DNA from 3 places in the Kitasatospora sp. NPDC058115 genome. Region 1 is predicted to be linked to each of the others. Evidence: riboswitches for the same ligand, from Rfam matches in the RefSeq annotation. Region 1 holds a riboswitch; each other region holds the start of a gene.
What was found. Region 1 has a riboswitch for thiamine pyrophosphate ahead of thiO (glycine oxidase ThiO). Riboswitches for the same ligand answer to the same signal wherever they lie in the genome.
Positions count from the first base shown of each region.

Region 2: another riboswitch for thiamine pyrophosphate. It lies ahead of thiC (phosphomethylpyrimidine synthase ThiC); the one in region 1 lies ahead of thiO (glycine oxidase ThiO).
Region 3: another riboswitch for thiamine pyrophosphate. It lies ahead of ACFVVL_RS29815 (purine-cytosine permease family protein); the one in region 1 lies ahead of thiO (glycine oxidase ThiO).

Region 1 covers NZ_JBHVTL010000008.1:95,384-98,652, reverse strand. Annotated here, with positions in the region: gene ACFVVL_RS10945 (NAD(P)/FAD-dependent oxidoreductase) at 1-860, opposite strand, end outside; TPP riboswitch at 1,120-1,232, shown strand; gene thiO (glycine oxidase ThiO) at 1,224-2,387, shown strand; gene thiS (sulfur carrier protein ThiS) at 2,384-2,605, shown strand; gene ACFVVL_RS10930 (thiazole synthase) at 2,609-3,269, shown strand, end outside.
Region 2 covers NZ_JBHVTL010000017.1:157,032-160,300, forward strand. Annotated here, with positions in the region: gene ACFVVL_RS19810 (SPFH domain-containing protein) at 1-805, opposite strand, end outside; gene ACFVVL_RS19815 (hypothetical protein) at 932-1,138, opposite strand; TPP riboswitch at 1,301-1,435, shown strand; gene thiC (phosphomethylpyrimidine synthase ThiC) at 1,431-3,263, shown strand.
Region 3 covers NZ_JBHVTL010000033.1:26,122-29,390, reverse strand. Annotated here, with positions in the region: gene ACFVVL_RS29815 (purine-cytosine permease family protein) at 49-1,512, opposite strand; TPP riboswitch at 1,505-1,653, opposite strand; gene ACFVVL_RS29810 (trypsin-like peptidase domain-containing protein) at 1,835-3,269, shown strand, end outside.

The DNA.
Region 1 (3,269 bases):
CCGGAGCGCGCCGAGGGGTAGCTGACGCAGTCGCCGGCCGCGAGGACGCCGGGCACGGTGGTGCGCAGCCGCTCGTCGACCAGGACGGCGCCGGCCGCGTCCAGGGCGACCCCGGTGCCGGACAGCCAGCCGGTGGCCGGGCGGGCGCCGATGCCGACCACCACCTCGTCGGCGGGCAGGTGCGAGCCGTCGGCGAGCAGCACCGCGCCCGGCTCGACGGCGGCGACGCCGGTGCCGCAGCGCAGGTCCACCCCGGCCTCGGCGTACCAGGCGGCCATCGCCCGGCCGACCTCCGCGGGCAGCGCGCCGGGGACGGGCGCCGGGCCGGCCTCGACGACGGTCACCTCGCAGCCGGCCGTCCGGGCGGCGGTGGCCACCTCGGCGCCGATCCAGCCCGCGCCGACCAGCACCAGGCGCAGGCCGGGGCGGAGCAGGGCGCGCAGCGCGAGCGCGTCGTCCAGGTTGTGCAGCAGGTGGGCGCGCTCGGCGCCGGGCAGGGCGCGCGGCTCGGCGCCGGTGGCGATCACCAGCGCGGCGTACGGCTCGTTCCCGGCGTCGGTGTGCAGCACGCCCGCGCCGCCGGGGCCGCCGGGGGTGAGGCCGGTGGCCCGGCGGCCGGTCAGCAGTTCGACGTCGAGCCCGGCGAAGTCGAGGTCCAGGGCGGTGCTGTCGGCCTTGCCGAGCAGGACGTCCTTGGAGAGCGGCGGCCGGTCGTACGGCGCGTGCGGCTCCTCGCCGACCAGCGTGATCCGCCCCTGGAAGCCGTCGCGCCGCAGCACCGCGGCGCACTGCGCCCCGGCCAGCCCGGCGCCGACCACGACCACCCGATCCGTCTGTCCCGTTCCGCTCAGCTCAGCCACGCCGTCACTGTACTGAGCCCGGTCCGAGCTCTCCGGACCGAGGGCTCGTCCTCACACCCCCGTCGTCGTCCGCCCGGAGGGCGGGCCGGGCGGCGTCCGGGTGCGTGCGTCCCGAAGCGGAGGCGGGGGGCACCTCCCGGCCGCAGGGCCGGCGGCGCGCCGCCCGGCAGGCGGGGGCCCGACGACGGGCCCCGGGGCCCGTCCGGGCCGCCCCCTTCGCGGGCGCCTTCAGGGGCGACGCCGCCCGGAGTTAAGGTGGGGGCACCATCACGGGAGCCCGGCGCACCGGGCTGAGAGGCGGGCTGGCACGGCCTGCGACCGTCCGAACCTGATCCGGGTCATTCCGGCGAAGGGAGAACAGCTTTGACACGCCTGGGACGGGGCGCCCACGCCGAGGTGCTGGTCATCGGCGGTGGGATCATCGGACTCGTCGTCGCCTGGCGGGCGGCCCAGCGCGGACTGCGCGTCGTCGTGGTCGACCCCCGGCCGGGCCACGGCGCCGCCCAGGTCGCGGCGGGCATGCTCGCCCCGGTCACCGAACTCCAGTACGGCGAGGAGCCGCTGCTGCGCCTCGGGATGGCCTCCAACGAGCGGTACGCGGCCTTCGCCGCCGAACTCACCGAGGCGAGCGGTGGCACGGACACCGGCTACCGCCGGTGCGGCACCCTGGCCGTCGCCCTGGATTCCGACGACCGCGCCGAGCTGCGCGAGCTGCACGCCTTCCACCAGCGGCTGGGCCTGGACTCGCAGTGGCTCACCGGTCGCGAGGCCCGCCGGCTGGAGCCGATGCTCGCCCCCGGCGTGCGCGGCGGCCTGCACGTCACCGACGACCACCAGGTCGACGGCCGCCGGCTGGCCGAGGCCCTGCTGCACGCGTGCGGGCGCACCGGCGTGGTGGTGCACCGCACCGAGGCCGCCGAGCTGCTGGTCGAGCACGACCGGGCGACCGGCGCCCGGCTGGCCACCGGGGAGAGCGTCACCGCCGACCGGGTCGTGCTCGCGGCCGGCTCGCGCAGCCATCTGCTGCCCGGCCTGCCCCCGGGCGTGCTGCCCGCCATCCGCCCGGTCAAGGGCCAGGTGCTGCGGCTGCGGGTGCCCGAGGCGTACCGGCCGTTCCTCTCCCGCAACGTGCGCGCCGTCGTCCGCGGCGGCCACCTCTACCTGGTGCCGCGCGAGAACGGCGAGCTGGTGGTCGGCGCGACCACCGAGGAGCAGGGCCACGACACCACGGTGACCGCCGGCGGGGTGTACGAGCTGCTGCGCGACGCGCACGAGCTGGTCCCCGGCATCACCGAGCTGCCACTGGTGGAGACCGGCGCCGGGCTGCGGCCCGGCTCGCCGGACAACGCGCCGCTGCTCGGCCCGACCGCGCTGCCCGGGCTGGTCGCCGCCACCGGCCACTACCGCAACGGCGTCCTGCTGACGCCCGTCACCGGCGACGTGCTGGCCGAGTACCTGGCCACCGGCACCCTGCCGGAGCTCGCCCTCCCGTTCTCCCCCACCCGATTCACGAAGGTCCCGGCATGAGCCCCCGCACGAGCGACATCCCCCTGAGCGTCAACGGCGAGCCCCGCGAGGTGCCCGCCTCGACCACCCTCGCCGAGGTGGTCGCCACCCTCAGCCAGGCGCACTCCGGCGTCGCGGCCGCGCTGAACGAGGCCGTGGTGCCGCGTGCCGAATGGCCGCGCACGCCGCTGTCGGCGGGCGACCGGATCGAGATCCTCACCGCCGTCCAGGGGGGCTGACCGATGGCCGACGACCTTCTCACCATCGCCGGGACGTCCTTCTCCTCCCGGCTGATCATGGGCACCGGCGGCGCCCCCAGCCTGGAGGTCCTGGAGCAGGCGCTCCGGGTGTCCGGCACCGAGCTGACCACGGTGGCGATGCGCCGGGTGGACGCCGGCACCCGGGGCTCGGTGCTCGACGTGCTGACCCGCAACGGCATCCGGGTGCTGCCCAACACGGCCGGCTGCTTCACCGCCGGCGAGGCCGTGCTGACGGCCCGGCTGGCCCGCGAGGCGCTCGGCACGGACTGGGTGAAGCTGGAGGTGATCGCCGACGAGCGGACCCTCCTGCCGGACCCGATCGAGCTGCTGGACGCCGCCGAGACGCTGGTCGACGACGGCTTCACCGTGCTGCCGTACACCAACGACGACCCGGTGCTGGCCCGCAAGCTGGAGGACGTCGGCTGCGCGGCGATCATGCCGCTGGGCTCGCCGATCGGCTCCGGCCTCGGCATCCGCAACCCGCACAACTTCCAGCTGATCGTGGAGGGCGCGGGCGTCCCGGTGATCCTGGACGCCGGCGCCGGGACCGCCTCGGACGTGGCGCTGGCGATGGAGCTGGGCTGCGCCGCGGTGATGCTGGCGTCCGCCGTCACCCGGGCCCAGGACCCGGTGCTGATGGCCG
Region 2 (3,269 bases), on a different contig from region 1:
CCTGGACCACCACCTCCTGCCGGGCGGCGGCGTCGGCGAGCGGACCGGCCTGCCGGGCGCGGGCGTTGGCGGTGTCCTTCTCGGCCTGGTACGAGGACTGCTGGATCTCGCTGTTGCGGGTCGCCTCGGCCTTGCGGGCGGCGGCCTCCTGTTCGGCCTCGGTGGCCAGCCGGTCCGCCTCGGCCTGGGCGATCCGGGCGTCGCGCTGGACGGCGGCGGCGTGCGGGATGGCGAGGTTCTTGATGTAGCCGGTCGGGTCGATGATCTCCTGGATCTGCAGGGTGTCGATGATCAGCCCGAGCTTCTCCATCTCCAGCCCCGAGGCGGCCCGGGTCTCACCGGTGAGCCGCTCGCGGTCGCGGATCATGTCCTCGACGGTGAGCCCGCCGACGATCGAGCGCAGGTGGCCGGCGAAGACGTTGTGGACGCGCTGGCTGATCAGCTTCTGCTGGTCCAGGAAGCGGCGGGCGGCGTTGGCGATCGACACGTCGTCGTCGCCGACCTTGAAGATCACCACGCCCTTCACCCGCACCGGGATGCCCTGCGTGGTGACGCACTCGACGTTCAGCTCGGCCTCGTTGAGGTCCAGCGAGAGCCGCCGGACCCCCTGCAGGCCCGGGGTGACGAGGGTGCCGCGCCCGGTGACGATCCGGAAACCCAGGCCGTCGCCGACCCCCTCGGTGCGGTGCCGGGAGCCGGAGATGATCAGTGCCTCGTTCGGCTCGGCCACCCGCCACATGAGTTTGAAGAGCGTGACCCCGATGATCAGTGCCGCGGCGGCTGCCCCGGCGATGACGTATCCCATGGTTCAACTCCCCCTTCGGGCGCAGGAGATGCGCCGATTCGGATTGTCCGCCCGGGCCGGGGCCCGGGGAAAGGGAAGTGACATGACGCACCGTCACAAGCTCGTCACCAGAGGGTCATCGGAGCGTCACGGCCCGATCGGCGCGACATAGACCGTCCTCGGCGGCTGGTACTCGATCACCACCACCGGCGTCCCGACCGTCAGCCGCTCGCCCGGCACGGCCAGGTAGGCGAGGAACGCCTCGGTGCCCTGACGCTCCGGCACGTGCACCATCACCTCGCCGACCAGCCCCGCGCCAACCGCCCCGGTGACCCGCCCCGTGCTCCCGACCACGCCGGCCTCCTCGCCTCGTCAGCTACGGGGCCAGTCTGCCCGCCGCGGCGCCTTCGCGCCCCCCGTTCACCGTCCGGACCTCGCGGTTCCTCCTCCCGGACCCGCTCTGGACCTCCGGCGATCGGCTCGCTACGGTGTTGGACGTCATGCGCGGGCAACACCGCCTGCGGACGCGGGAGCTCGGAGCACCGGGCTGAGAGGGCGCTGAACGGGACGTCGAGGGACGGACCGGCGGCTGCGTCGACCGCAGGAACCTGACCGGGTAATGCCGGCGTAGGGAGTTTGAGGTCCGATGACCACCTTCGATGCACAGCCGCAGTCTGCCCGGACCCCGTCCGGCTCCGGGGCCGCCGTCACCAGCGCGGGCACCGGCTACCCCACCCCGGCCTGGCGCAAGGCCCACCGCGAGGGGTCCCGCCCCGATCTGCGCGTCCCGTACCGCGAGGTCGTGCTCACCAACGGCAGGACCGTCCCGCTGTACGACACCTCCGGGCCGTACACCGACCCGGAGTACCGCGCCGACGTGCGGCGCGGCCTGCCGGCCCTGCGCGACGCCTGGATCCGCCAGCGCGGCGACGTCGAGGAGTACGACGGCCGCGAGTCCCGCCCCGAGGACGACGGCATCCGGCACACCGCGCCGCGCGGCGGCGACCTGCGCAACCTCGACGCCGTCTTCCCCGGCCGCCCGCGCCGCCCGCTGCGCGGCCGCGACGGCGCCGCGGTCACCCAGCTCGGGTACGCCAAGCGCGGCATCGTCACCCCCGAGATGGAGTTCGTGGCCCTGCGCGAGGGCCTGGAGCCGGAGTTCGTCCGCGCCGAGGTCGCCCGCGGCCGCGCCGTCATCCCGGTCAACGTGAACCACCCCGAGGTCGAGCCGGCGATCATCGGCACCAACTTCCTGGTGAAGATCAACGCCAACATCGGCAACTCCGCCGTGACCTCCTCGATCGAGGAGGAGGTGGAGAAGATGACCTGGGCCACCCGCTGGGGCGCCGACACCGTCATGGACCTCTCCACCGGCCGCAACATCCACACCACCCGCGAGTGGATCCTGCGCAACTCCCCCGTGCCGATCGGCACCGTGCCGCTCTACCAGGCGCTGGAGAAGGTCGACGGCAGGGCCGAGGAGCTGAGCTGGGACGTCTACCGCGACACCGTCATCGAGCAGTGCGAGCAGGGCGTCGACTACATGACCGTGCACGCCGGCGTGCTGCTGCGCTACGTGCCGCTGACCGCCCGCCGCAAGACCGGCATCGTCTCGCGCGGCGGCTCGATCATGGCCGCCTGGTGCCTGGCGCACCACCGGGAGAACTTCCTCTACACCAACTTCGAGGAGCTCTGCGACATCCTCGCGCGCTACGACGTCACCTTCTCCCTCGGTGACGGCCTGCGCCCCGGCTCGATCGCCGACGCCAACGACGAGGCGCAGTTCGCCGAGCTGCAGACCCTGGGCGAGCTGGGCCGGATCGCCCGCGCCAAGGACGTCCAGGTGATGATCGAGGGCCCGGGCCACGTCCCGATGCACAAGATCAAGGAGAACATGGATCTCCAGAAGGAGATCTGCGACGAGGCCCCCTTCTACACCCTGGGCCCGCTCACCACCGACGTCGCGCCCGGCTACGACCACATCACCTCGGGCATCGGCGCCGCGATGATCGCCTGGTGGGGCACCGCGATGCTCTGCTACGTCACCCCGAAGGAGCACCTGGGCCTGCCCAACCGGGACGACGTGAAGACCGGCGTCATCACCTACAAGATCGCCGCCCACGCCGCCGACCTCGCCAAGGGCCACCCCGGCGCCCAGGCCTGGGACGACGCCCTCTCCGACGCCCGCTTCGAGTTCCGCTGGGAGGACCAGTTCAACCTGGCCCTCGACCCGGAGACGGCCCGCGCCTTCCACGACGAGACCCTCCCCGCCGAGCCCGCCAAGACCGCCCACTTCTGTTCGATGTGCGGCCCGAAGTTCTGCTCGATGAAGATCTCCCAGAAGATCCGCGACGAGCACGGCGACGGTGCCACCGCCGTCGAGTCCGGCTACGACGCCGAGGCCCTCGCGGGCATGGCCGAGAAGTCCGCCGAGTTCGCCGCCCAGGGCAACAAGGTCTACCTCCCCCTGGCCGACTGACACACC
Region 3 (3,269 bases), on a different contig from region 1:
CCAACCCGGGGGGCCGTCTTCGCCTCCGTGCCGGTGGCCCGGCGGGCGTCAGCGCGCGGCGGCGGCCCGGCCCCGGGTGAGCGGGGTGAGCGCCCAGGTGGCCAGGGCCGGCACCAGGAAGCCGAACAGTGAGGCCGAGGTCCACTCCTGCGGCGTGAAGTGCAGCGCCTCCTGCACGGACGTCCAGAGGTCCGTCCACCAGCCGGCCACCGCGGTCGGCGCGATCAGCTGGTAGGTGGCGAAGCCCAGCGCCCACGGCAGCAGCATCAGCCAGCGGGACGGCGCGTCGGCGGAGAGGTCCCAGCCGCGCCGCCCGGCGCCGAGGAAGTAGTCCACCGCCAGCACCGCGAACATCGGGACGAAGACCGAGCCGATCAGCCCCAGGAAGGCGTAGTACGAGTCGGTGAACTCGGTGATCTGCAGCGCGAGCACGGTGATCAGCACGCCGGTCGCGCCGGTCAGCACCCGGCGGTCGGCCTTCGGCAGCAGGTTGTGGATCGACATCGCGGTCGAGTACACGTTGGCGAAGGACTGGTCGGTCTCGCGCAGCACCAGCACCAGCAGGAACAGCCAGCCGGCCCAGACGCCCAGGAAGGAGTCGAAGATCCGCTCCGGGTCCCCGTCCGCCTGCAGCAGCGCCATCAGCCCGAGCACGTAGCACCAGACCTGCGCCACCGTGTAGCCGGAGAAGCTGCCCCAGAACGCCGAGCGCGGGGTGCGCGAGTGCCGGGTGTAGTCGGCGGCGAGCGGCACGAAGGAGATCGACACCGCGATCATCGCGTCCGTCGCCGGCAGGAAGCCGTGCCAGTTGCCCGCGCCCGGGTCCGGGACGCCGTTGCGGCCGAGCTGGACGGTGAAGTACACCATCGCGACGGCCACCGCGGCCGCGACGAAGCGGCGCAGCACCGCGATCGCGCCGAGCGGCCAGATGGTCAGCGCGGTGGTCAGCGCGCCGGCCAGCACGACGAAGGCCCAGCGGTAGCCCTCGGTGCCGGTGACGGTCTGCGCGCCGAGCGCGATCGTCAGCAGCTCGTAGACGCCCCAGCCGATGCACTGGACGATGTTGAGCACCGTCGGCACGTAGGACAGCCGGGTGCCGAACAGACCGCGCAGGTTCGCCATGGCGGGTGCGCCGGTGCGCGCGCCGATCAGCGCGGCCACGCCGAGCATCGCGGTGCCGACCACGGTGCCGGTCACGATCGCGGTGACGGCGGCGGCCAGCGACAGCTCGCTGCCCTTGGCGCCGAGCACGGTCGCGGCGGTGGTGAAGCCGATCAGCGAGACGCCGAGGTTCATCCAGAGCGCGAAGTGGTCGCGGAAGCCCAGCGTGCGGGGCGGTTCGGTGTCCAGCACCAGCGGCGCCTCGGCCCGGGCCGGGGGCTCCAGGACGGCGGTGGCCGACGCGGCGGCGCCGCCCGGGGAACCGGGGGCGGTGCCCGCGGCGTCCCGGGAGGGGGGGACGCCCGGGGACGAGGGCGCGCCGGAGGACGAGGATGGCGAAGCAGGCGGCATGGCCGATATCTCCCTACGCCGGCATTACCCGGACAGGTTCCGGCGGTCTGCGCCCCCTCGACGGCCGTCCACGGGGTCCGTGGCGTACGGTCGACCGGCGCACTCTCAGCCTGGTGGGTCCAAGCTCCCGCGTGTCAGTTCGGAGCGACAGGCTAGTCGGCGCGGGGGAGAACGCCAAGGCGGTGGGTTCGTGCGCGGCGCTGCGCCGGCCGTCGGGACCGGCTAAGGATTCTTATGAGTTCTTCAGAAGGGTCCTTACGGCAATCGAATCGGGTGTGCGAAAAACTATGGTTGTTGGTCCTGTCAGCTATGGAGGTCGTCCGTGAGCACCGAGCGCGAGGTTGGGTCCACCGGGCCGCAGGGGGAGCAGCCCTCCGTCGGCCAGGGGGTGGCGGGTTCCGCTTCTGACGGTCCGGCGCAGCAGCCTGCGGCCGGTCCCGCCCCCGCAACGACGCCCGCGGCCGACCAGCCGTCCCAGCCGGCCGAGGGGGGCTCCGGCGGGTTCACGCCCACGCTGGCGTTCGGCAAGCTCCCGGCCCCGGAGCCGGCCGACGCCCCCGAGCCCGCGGCCCCGGCCGCCGAGGCCGGTTACCTCGACGCCCCGCCGCCGGTCCTGCCGCCCGCCGCGCCCGCGGCCCCGGCCCCGGCCGCACCGGCCGCCGCCCCGTACGGCGGCAACCCGTACGCCACCCCGGCCCCGGGCACCCCGGTGCCCCCGGCGCTCGTCGCGCACGACCCGTACGCCGCGCCGGGCGCCCCGCAGGGCCCGGGCGCGACCGGCCAGCACCACCACCCGTTCGGCGCCGGCCAGCCGCTCGGCGGCTGGGGCGCCCCGCACGACATCACCCCCGGCGCCCCCGGTGCGCCCGGTGCGCCCGGCGGTCCCGGCGGGCCGCTCGGCTACCCGGGCGAGTACCCCGGCGCGCCCGTCCCCGGCGGCCCGCGCAAGAAGCGCGGCGGCCTGATCGCCCTGGTCGCGGCCGTCGCCCTGGTGGCCGGCGTGGCCGGCGGCGCGGTCGGCGTGGCCGTCGCGGACCGCGACGGTTCCACCGTCAGCGCCAAGAACGACCGCAGCTCCACCACGGTCCAGGCCAACAACACCCAGAAGAACGAGCCCGCCCCGGGCTCGGTCGCCGGCATCGCCCAGAAGGCGCTGCCCAGCGTCGTCACCATCAAGGCCCAGGGCAACGGCGAGTCCGGCACCGGTACCGGCTTCGTCTTCGATACCGAGGGCCACATCCTCACCAACAACCACGTGGTCGCCCCGGCCTCCGCGGGCGGCAAACTGACCGTCAAGTTCGCCGACGGCTCCTCCTACAACGCCTCCGTGCTGGGCCGCGCCGAGGGCTACGACGTGGCCGTCATCAAGCTCGACAGCCCGCCCAAGGGCAAGCTGACGCCGCTTCCGCTGGCCGACTCCGACAAGGTCAACGTCGGCGACTCCACCATCGCCATCGGTGCCCCGTACGGCCTGGAGTCCACCGTCACCACCGGCATCATCAGCGCCAAGGACCGCCCGGTCGCCTCCGGCGACGAGACCGGCGCGCAGGCCTCCTACATGAACGCGCTGCAGACCGACGCCTCGATCAACCCCGGCAACTCGGGCGGTCCGCTGCTGGACTCCGGCGGCGGCGTGATCGGCATCAACTCGGCGATCCAGTCCAACACCTCCAGCAACGGCCGGGCCGGCTCCATCGGCCTGGGCTTCGCGATCCCGATCAACCAGGCCAAGTGGGTGGCCGACACCCTGATCAAGA